3 regions of the Enterobacter sp. UPMP2061 genome follow, and region 3 is predicted to be linked to each of the others. Evidence: predicted binding sites of a transcription regulator. Region 3 holds the regulator's gene; each other region holds the start of a gene.
What was found. Region 3 encodes LexA, which represses DNA repair genes until DNA is damaged. Its sites were predicted from a motif close to TNCTGTATGTACATACAGNA; they were not measured.

Region 1 (3,280 bases), on a different contig from region 3:
TGCGCGCGATCCAGGCTTTGCCCCACCGAGGACATATCGTCCACAAACAGCCGCATTTTGTCGTACAGCTTGCTGGCGCGATCGGCAATCTGCTGCGCGTTACGGCTTTGGTGCTCATAGCGCCACAGGTTGGCAATGGTACGTAACGCCACCAGTAGCGTGGTGGGGCTGACCAGCATAATGTTATTTTTCAGCGCTTCGGTGATCAGTTCGGGCTGTCTGTCGAGCGCCAGCAGGAACGCAGGCTCGACCGGAATGAACATCAGCACATAATCCAGCGATCGCAGCCCCGGCAACTGCTGATAATCTTTTCTGCCCAACAGACGGATATGGTTACGCACGGAGGCGATGTGCTCCTGCAACGCTGTTTCGCGGGTGTAGTCATCCTCAGCGTTGAAGTAGCGCTCATAGGCCACCAGCGTCATTTTGGCGTCGATAACCACATCTTTGCCCTGTGGCAGACGAACAATGACATCCGGCTGCATCCGCGAGCGCGCATCGTTCTCAATGCTGACCTGCGTTTCGTATTCGTATCCTTCGCGCAGGCCAGAGGCCTCCAGCACGCGCGTCATGACCACTTCGCCCCAGTTTCCCTGCGCTTTGTTATCACCTTTCAGTGCGCGCGTCAGGTTAACCGCCTCCTGCGCCATCTGCGCATTCAGCTGCTGGAGATTACGAATTTCATGCGCCAGCGTGTGGCGTTCGCGGGCTTCCTGACCAAAGCTGTCCTGTACCTGACGGCGAAAGCCATCCAGCTGTTCACGCAGCGGCGTCAGCAGGCTGTTCAGGCTCTGGCGGTTCTGCTCATCCACGCGGCGATTGCTGTGCTCAAAAATGCGGTTCGCGAGGTTCTCAAACTGCTCGCTAAGACGCTGCTCGCTGTTGATCATCTGACGGATTTTGTCTTCCGCGTGCAGTTGGGTGGACTCAAGACGGGTGGTCACTTCACGGAGATCGGCCTCCAGCGAGGTATTGATATCACGCAGATTGCGCAGTTCGTTATTGAGCAGTTCGCATTCGTCGCGCCAGTGGTCACTCAGCGCAAGCTGTTGTTTCGTCGCGCTAAGTTCAGCGACGATCTCTTCGCGCTCTGCCAGCTGTTCGGCTTTCTGCTGCGCATGCTGGTAGCCGGAAATGAGCCAGCCAATCCCCACGCTCACCAGCGCAATCACTGCATAAATCAGGATTGAGATATCCACAATGCCCCCTGCATCAACGTATTACCGCACAAAATAGAATTGTGCTGTATGAACGTCCAGTTTGAAAGGGTTTTCCTGCGAGGCGTTACGCAAAAAGAAAAGGCCGAGCATGTCGGCCTTTCAGCACTGAAGAGAGAATTAGATCAGGCGGCGCGCCGCTTCAACCACGATTTTCACCGCATGGCTTTCAGTCTGCTTCATGGTTTCAGCGTTCGGGATCTCCTGCTGGGTACGGTTGACGATAACGCCCGCCACCATACCGGCACGCAGACCCTGGCTTGCGCACATGGTCAGCAGCGTCGCAGATTCCATTTCGTAGTTCATGACGCCCATCGACTGCCACTCTTCCATGGAGCCTTTGAAACGGCTCACCACGCGACCAGAGAAGGTGTCGTAACGCTCCTGGCCCGGGTAGAAGGTATCGGAAGAGGCAGTTACGCCCACGTGGGTGGTTGCGCCCACGGACTTCGCGGCTTCAACCAGCGCGGTGGTGCATTCGAAATCGGCCACTGCCGGGAATTCCATCGGTGCAAAGTGCAGGCTTGCCCCGTCCAGACGCACGGATGCGGTGGTAACCAGCACGTCGCCCACGTTGATGTGCGGCTGAATGGCGCCTGTGGTGCCGATGCGCAGGAAAGTACGAATGCCCAGCTGCGCCAGCTCTTCAACGGCGATAGAGGTAGACGGGCCACCAATACCGGTAGAGCACACGATCACCGCTTTACCGTCCAGCTCTGCGCGCCAGGTGGTGAATTCGCGATGCGCTGCCAGCTTAACCGGCTTATCCATCAGCGCGGCGATCTTTTCCACACGCTCAGGATCGCCAGGGACGATAGCAAGCGTAGCCCCTTGTAAATCGTTTTTAGTGAGGCCGAGATGAAAAACATCAGACTTAGACATAGGTGACTCCTCTGTGGGTCGGTTTGTCAGAAGAAGTAAAACGGTACTTTACAGAAGCAATGTGCATTATTTCGTGACACACCTCACCATGAATGAAAATGATTGCAGTTAATTTCCATAAAATAGTGATTCACATCACACTAACAAGTTATATCGCCGGGTGCTGCACAAAAGATAGACGCTATAAGGCACTGTGGATTGTTAACCTGGTGTCTATATTTATCTTTGCGCTAATCCATTCATTGGTACGGAGAATGCCATGACTGAAAAAACCGGTTTTGCACCTGCTGCGGCCCCGCATGCTTCAACCATCGTCTCAACCCCTGAAGAGGCCATTACCGCAGGCGAGACCTCCATTCCCTCCCAGGGGGAGAACATGCCAGCGTACCACGCGCGGCCAAAATCTGCCGATGGCCCGCTGCCCATCGTGATCGTGGTGCAGGAAATATTTGGCGTTCATGAACATATTCGCGACCTCTGCCGCCGTCTGGCGCTGGAAGGTTACCTGGCCGTTGCGCCGGAACTCTACTTCCGTCAGGGCGATCCGAATGATTACAGCGACATCCCGACGCTGTTCAGCAACCTGGTCAGCAAAGTGCCGGACGCGCAGGTGCTGGCCGATCTCGACCACGTTGCCAGCTGGGCGGCGCGCAACGGTGGCGACCCGCACCGTCTGATGGTGACCGGCTTTTGCTGGGGCGGACGCATTAGCTGGCTGTATGCCGCGCACAATCCGCAACTGAAAGCCGCTGTGGCCTGGTACGGTAAACTGGTGGGTGAAAAGACCCTGAACTCGCCGAAACATCCAGTTGATATCGCCACCGATTTAAATGCCCCGGTGCTAGGGCTGTATGGCGGCCAGGATACCGGCATTCCGCTTGATACAGTCGAGACCATGCGCCACGCGCTGCGGGCGGCAAACGCGAAGGCCGAAATAGTGGTGTACCCGGATGCGGGACACGCGTTTAATGCCGATTATCGTCCGAGCTATCACGCAGAATCGGCGAAAGATGGCTGGCAGAGAATGCTGGCGTGGTTCAGCCAGTACGGCGGGAAGAAAGCGTAATACAAAAAGCCCGGTGGCGGCTGCGCCAACCGGGCAATCCAGCCCCACTACGCCTGACGCAAATTCTGCGCCGCCTGCACCATGTTCGCCAGCGCCGCGCGGGTTTCAGGCCAGC
Region 2 (3,280 bases), on a different contig from region 3:
TGGCATGAACGATGCCGAGATGCTCTCCATGGCGGGTAAAGGCTGCATCATGCAGAACGCGCACCAGCGCCTGAAAGATCTGCACCCGGAGCTGGAAGTGATCGGCACCAACGGCGATAACGCCGTGCCTAAGTATCTGCGCAAACTGTTCCTTGAATAATCTTCAATTGATTGTTTATTGTTCAGATGTCAACTAAAGAGTTCGCTACAATGCCTCTCCTTCTTTCTGAGAGACAAGCATTGTGGCGCTACTCATTATCACCACTATCCTGTGGGCCTTCTCCTTTAGTCTGATTGGCGAATACCTTGCCGGATCGGTCGACAGCTACTTCTCGGTACTGATGCGCGTGGGGCTGGCGGCGCTGGTGTTCCTGCCGTTCCTGCGTACCCGCGGGCAGTCGCTAAAAACGATACTGCTGTACATGCTGGTAGGCGCGATGCAGCTCGGCATCATGTACCTGTTCAGCTTCCGGGCCTACGTTTACCTGTCCGTCTCGGAATTTCTGCTCTTCACCGTGCTGACGCCGCTCTACATCACGCTGATATATGACTTGCTCAGCAGGCGCCGTTTGCGCTGGGGGTATCTGCTGAGCGCTGCGCTGGCAGTCATTGGCGCGGCGATTATTCGCTATGACAAGGTAAGCGATCACTTCTGGACCGGGCTGATGTTCGTCCAGCTCGCTAATATCAGCTTTGCCATCGGGATGGTGGGTTACAAACGTCTGATGGAGACCCGCCCGATGCCGCAGCATAACGCGTTTGCGTGGTTCTATATGGGCGCGGCGATTGTCGCGGTAGCGGCGTGGTTTCTGCTCGGCAATCCGCAAAAGCTGCCGACTACCTCCGTGCAGTGGAGCGTTCTGGTCTGGCTGGGCGTGGTGGCGTCGGGGCTGGGCTATTTTATGTGGAACTACGGCGCTACGCAGGTAGACGCCGGGACGCTGGGGATCATGAACAATGTGCACGTGCCGGCGGGGCTACTGGTGAACCTCGCCATCTGGCAGGAGCAGCCGCACTGGCCGAGTTTCCTTATTGGGGGAACGGTGATCCTGGCTTCGCTGTGGGTACATCGCCGCTGGGTCGCTCCGCGCTCCGCACAAACGGAAGATGGTCGCACGCGTGGTTCCGCGCTGAGCGAATAAACGCTTCCGTAATCGGCTGACGCTGCTCGCCGTCGCGCACGGCGGCGTACAGCCGGCTCCACAGTCCTTCACCCAGGGTTTTGGTGACCACCAGACCCTGGCGTTCAACCGTCTCGACCACCCAGTGCGGCAGCGCCGCAATCCCCATTCTGGCCGCCACCATCTGAATTAACAGCAGCGTGTTATCCACGCTTTTCAGCTGTGGGCTGATGCCCGCGGGTTGCAGGAAATGGCGCCAGATATCCAGACGACTGCGCTGTACCGGGTAAATCAGCAGCGTCTCCGTTGCCAGATCTTCCGGCGTGATACGCGTTTTAGCGGCCAGCGGATGGTCCGGGGCCAGCACCAGACGCACCTCAAAATCAAACATTGGCGAATAGTGCAGACCGCTGCGCGGCAGAATATCTGAGGTCATCACCAGATCCAGCTCACCCTGCTGAAGCGACGGCTGCGGATCAAACGTGACGCCGGATTTGAAGTCCATCTCCACCTGCGGCCACTTCTGGCGGAAGTTCTCAAGCGCGGGGGTCAGCCACTGAATACAGCTGTGACACTCGATGGCGATGCGCAGGGTGGTCTGCTGCGGCTCGTTGCATGACTGCAACGCGCTGGCAATCTGCGGCAGCACCTGGTTCGCCAGCTGAAGCAAAATTTCGCCCTGCGGCGTAAAGCGCAAGGGCTGGCTCTTGCGCACAAAAAGACGGAAGCCGAGGCGTTGTTCCAGATCGCTGAACTGGTGAGAAAGGGCAGACTGAGTCTGGTGCAGCGTGGCCGCTGCCGCCGCAAGAGAACCGCAGTTCCGCAACGCTTGTAGCGTTTTCAGGTGTTTTATCTCGATCATGAAAGTCCTTCACTTCGCCATGAACATTTTGCGCTTGAGGAATATACAGTACCTGCCAATTATAGAAGTGTAAACATCTGGACGTCTAAATAACGAATTTCTACAAGGGGTATGCCATGACAATCCGCACTCACACTCTCGGTTTCCCTCGCGTTGGTCTGCGTCGCGAGCTGAAAAAAGCGCAAGAAAGCTACTGGGCGGGTAACGCCACCCGCGAAGAACTGCTGGCGGTGGGGCGCGAGCTGCGCGCGCGTCACTGGGATCAGCAAAAACAGGCGGGCGTAGACCTGCTGCCGGTGGGCGATTTCGCCTGGTACGACCATGTTCTGACCACCAGCCTGCTGCTTGGCAACGTGCCGGCTCGTCATCAGAACAACGATGGATCGGTGGATATCGATACCCTGTTCCGCATCGGCCGTGGCCGCGCGCCAACGGGTGAGCCAGCGGCAGCGGCGGAAATGACCAAGTGGTTTAACACTAACTATCACTATATGGTGCCGGAATTCGTTAAGGGCCAGCAGTTCAAACTGACCTGGACCCAGCTTCTGGATGAAGTGGACGAAGCGCTGGCGCTGGGTCACCAGGTGAAACCCGTGCTGCTGGGGCCGGTCACCTACCTGTGGCTGGGCAAAGTGAAAGGCGAGCAGTTCGACCGCCTCAGCCTGCTGAACGATATTCTGCCGGTTTATAAGCAGGTGCTGATTGAGCTGGGCAAACGCGGTATTCAGTGGGTGCAAATCGATGAACCGGCGCTGGTGCTTGAGCTGCCACAGGCGTGGCTGGATGCCTTCAAACCGGCGTATGACGCGCTCACGGGCCAGGTGAAGCTGCTGCTGACCACCTATTTCGAGGGCGTAACGCCGAACCTCGACACCATTACCGCGCTGCCGGTTCAGGGTCTGCACGTTGATCTCGTTCACGGCAAAGACGATGTGGCAGAGTTGCACAAGCGTCTGCCTGCGGAGTGGCTGCTCTCAGCCGGTCTGGTGAATGGTCGTAACGTCTGGCGTGCCGATCTCACCGGGAAATATGCACAAATCAAGGACATTGTCGGTAAACGTGAATTGTGGGTAGCCTCTTCCTGTTCCCTGCTGCACAGCCCGATCGACCTGAGCGTGGAGACCCGACTCGACCCTGAGGTGAAAAGCTGGTTTGCCTTTGCCCTGCAAAAGTGTGAGGAGCTGGCTCTGCTGCGCGACGCGTTGAACAGCGGCGACACGGCAGCGATTACCGACTGGAGCGCCCCGATCCAGGCGCGCCGTCACTCGACGCGCGTGCATAACCCGGCGGTGGAAAA
Region 3 (3,280 bases):
CGTAAGCGGTAAAGGTCAGTAATGTCATAAGCACTGCGTTGACGGCAACGATCTCAGGCCCAAGACGCGCACCAAAAACGGTTAATGCACCAAAGCAGAGTTGCAGCAGAAGCGAACGGAGCATGATGTCGCGATTAAGCGCCAGCAGCTTTCGAATGTTGCCGCGCCAGGCCGATTTCAGCAGATCCAGGGTGATACCGCGCATCGCCAGCACGCGCCAGACCATCCCCAAACCGATCAGCAGCGTACCGTACTCGGCAATCGCCGTGGCCAGCGCCGCGCCCCGGACGTTCATGTGCAGCCCCATCACCAGCCAGAGATCGAGCACAATGTTAAGCAGGTTGCCCACCACCAGCAGGATCACCGGCGCGCGGGCGTACTGCACGCCCAGCAGCCAGCCCAGCAGGACCAGGTTTGCCAGTGAAGCGGGCGCGCTGAGCCAGCGAATTTCGAGGAACCGCCGGGCCTGTTCCAGTACGGCATCGCTGCCGCCTACAATATGGAGCGCAAGATCAATCAGCGGCGTACGCAACAGAACGATTAACGCGCCGGCACCGAATGCCAGAATGAGCGGCTGAACCAGCGCACGCGCCAGACGCAGGGGATCTTTTGCACCATACGCCTGGGCCGTCAGGCCTGTCGTACTCATGCGCAGAAAAAGCAGCAGCATAAAGAGGAAGCTGGTCGCCGTTGCGCCGATCGCGACGCCGCCAAGATAAATCGGCGAATCGAGATGCCCGATAACCGCCGTATCCACCAGCCCCAGCAGAGGAACGGTAATATTGGAAAAAATCATCGGTAGCGCAAGACGCCACAACGCCTTATCGGCAGAAGTTAGCAATGCCATGGAAATTACCGGAATCAGAAAACAGGCCAGGCTGTAGAGGAACTACAGCCTGTCAGGAAGAGATTACAGCCATTCACCGTTGCGGATAACGCCGACCGCCAGCCCTTCAATAGAGAAGCTCTGCTCGCGGAGATCTACCACAATCGGGGAGAATTCATTGTTTTCAGGCAGAAGCTGCACGGTATTGCCTTGTTTTTTCAGGCGCTTAACCGTCACTTCATCATCAATGCGCGCCACCACGACTTGCCCGTTACGCACATCCTGCGTTTTGTGTACCGCCAGCAGATCGCCATCCAGAATACCGATATCTTTCATGGACATTCCGCTAACGCGCAGCAGGAAATCGGCGCTCGGCTTGAACATGCCTGGGTCAACCTGATAGTGCCCTTCGATGTGCTGCTGCGCCAGCAGAGGTTCACCTGCGGCAACGCGGCCCACCAGTGGAATACCGCTCTCTTCTTCCACAAGCAGACGAATGCCGCGTGAGGCGCCGGAAACAATCTCAATCACGCCCTTACGCGCCAGCGCTTTAAGGTGCTCTTCGGCAGCATTAGGAGAACGGAAGCCCAGACGCTGCGCAATTTCTGCACGCGTGGGTGGCATACCCGTCTGGCCGATATGATCCCGAATGAGATCAAACACCTCTTGCTGCCTGGTCGTTAACGCTTTCATACCGCCCCCTGGGTGTATATACAGTTATGCTGTGAGTATATACAGTCAAAGGCGATTTTGGAACCAAAAACTGCACAAAAAACCAGGGACTTAATTATTCCTCGAGGCTCATCGGAAATGCGACCAAAGCAGCGTGACCCAGGTGATCGCCGCAGTGATAATCGCCAGCAGTACGGCAGCGGAACCCATGTCTTTCGCCCGGCCAGACAGTTCATGGAATTCCGACCCGATTCGATCAACTACGGCCTCAATAGCGCTATTCAGAATTTCCACTATCATCACCAGAAGGACAGATCCGATGAGCAGTACGCGGGTGATAGCATCAACATCAAGGAAGCAGGCGATGACAACGGCAACGATTGCGGCAACCGCTTCCTGGCGGAAAGCGGCTTCATTAACCCATGCCGCGCGGAAACCTTTCCATGAATAACCGGCAGCTTTAATGATTCGAGTTAACCCAGTGGTATTATTGGCCATTAAAAGAACCTTTTATGATAAATAGCGTCTGTAACTAAAGCCGCAGCGCGTTTTGCTGCAACCTGAAGTATGACGGGTAACAACAGAAATTTTGCGCGCTTTCTGTTATCCTTGCGCCGCAATTGCATTATTAACCAGAGGCTTTACATCGTTTATGTCCGGCTGGCCACGAATTTACTACAAATTACTTAATTTACCATTAAGCGTCCTGGTAAAAAGTAAGTCTATCCCAGCAGAACCTGCGCTGGAATTAGGGCTCGATACGTCGCGCCCTATTATGTACGTTTTGCCTTATAACTCGAAGGCAGACCTGCTGACGCTTCGCGCTCAATGTCTGGCGCACGATTTACCTGACCCGCTTGAACCGCTGGAAGTCGACGGTACGCTGCTGCCGCGCTACGTGTTCATCCATGGCGGGCCGCGCGTGTTCACCTATTACACGCCGAAAGAAGAGTCCATTAAGCTGTTCCATGATTACCTCGATCTGCACCGCAGCAACCCCGATCTGGACGTGCAGATGGTGCCGGTGTCGGTGATGTTTGGCCGTCGTCCGGGGCGCGAAAAAGGGGAAGAGAACCCGCCGCTGCGTATGCTCAACGGCATTCAGAAGTTCTTCGCCGTCTCCTGGCTGGGACGCGACAGCTTTGTCCGCTTCTCACCTTCCGTTTCACTGCGCCGCATGGCGGATGAACACGGCACTGACAAAATCATTGCGCAAAAGCTGGCGCGCGTTGCGCGTATGCACTTTGCACGTCAGCGTCTGGCGGCCGTTGGACCACGTCTCCCGGCACGTCAGGATCTGTTCAACAAGCTGCTGGCTTCCAAAGCGATTGCCCGTGCCGTAGAAGACGAAGCGCGCAGCAAGAAAATTTCGCACGAGAAAGCGCAGCAGAACGCGATAGCGCTGATGGAAGAGATCGCCGCGAATTTCTCCTACGAGATGATTCGCCTCTCTGACCGTATCCTTGGCTTCACGTGGAACCGCCTCTATCAGGGGATTAACGTCCACAACGCCGAGCGCGTACGTCAGTTAGCGCACGACGGCCACGAGATTGTCTATGTGCCCTGCCACCGCAGCCACATGGACTACCTGTTGCTCTCTTACGTGCTCTATCACCAGGGTCTGGTGCCGCCGCATATTGCTGCCGGTATCAACCTGAACTTCTGGCCAGCAGGCCCGATTTTCCGCCGTCTGGGTGCGTTCTTTATTCGTCGTACCTTCAAGGGTAACAAGCTTTACTCCACCGTCTTCAGGGAGTATCTGGGCGAGCTGTTCAGCCGCGG

Region 1: a site for LexA is predicted at 1,242-1,261, ahead of rmuC (DNA recombination protein RmuC). Genes of this name have one in related genera too.
Region 2: a site for LexA is predicted at 2,015-2,034, ahead of metR (HTH-type transcriptional regulator MetR). Genes of this name have one in related genera too.

The regions. Positions count from the first base shown of each region.
Region 1 covers NZ_JBSKJP010000005.1:260,120-263,399, reverse strand. Annotated here, with positions in the region: gene rmuC (DNA recombination protein RmuC) at 1-1,199, opposite strand, end outside; gene udp (uridine phosphorylase) at 1,338-2,099, opposite strand; gene ACWKXX_RS13285 (dienelactone hydrolase family protein) at 2,359-3,165, shown strand; gene metE (5-methyltetrahydropteroyltriglutamate--homocysteine S-methyltransferase) at 3,213-3,280, opposite strand, start outside.
Region 2 covers NZ_JBSKJP010000005.1:255,827-259,106, forward strand. Annotated here, with positions in the region: gene yigL (sugar/pyridoxal phosphate phosphatase YigL) at 1-160, shown strand, start outside; gene ACWKXX_RS13270 (carboxylate/amino acid/amine transporter) at 243-1,142, shown strand; gene metR (HTH-type transcriptional regulator MetR) at 1,030-1,983, opposite strand; gene metE (5-methyltetrahydropteroyltriglutamate--homocysteine S-methyltransferase) at 2,100-3,280, shown strand, end outside.
Region 3 covers NZ_JBSKJP010000013.1:73,322-76,601, forward strand. Annotated here, with positions in the region: gene dinF (MATE family efflux transporter DinF) at 1-847, opposite strand, end outside; gene lexA (transcriptional repressor LexA) at 911-1,519, opposite strand; gene ACWKXX_RS19405 (diacylglycerol kinase) at 1,628-1,996, opposite strand; gene plsB (glycerol-3-phosphate 1-O-acyltransferase PlsB) at 2,151-3,280, shown strand, end outside.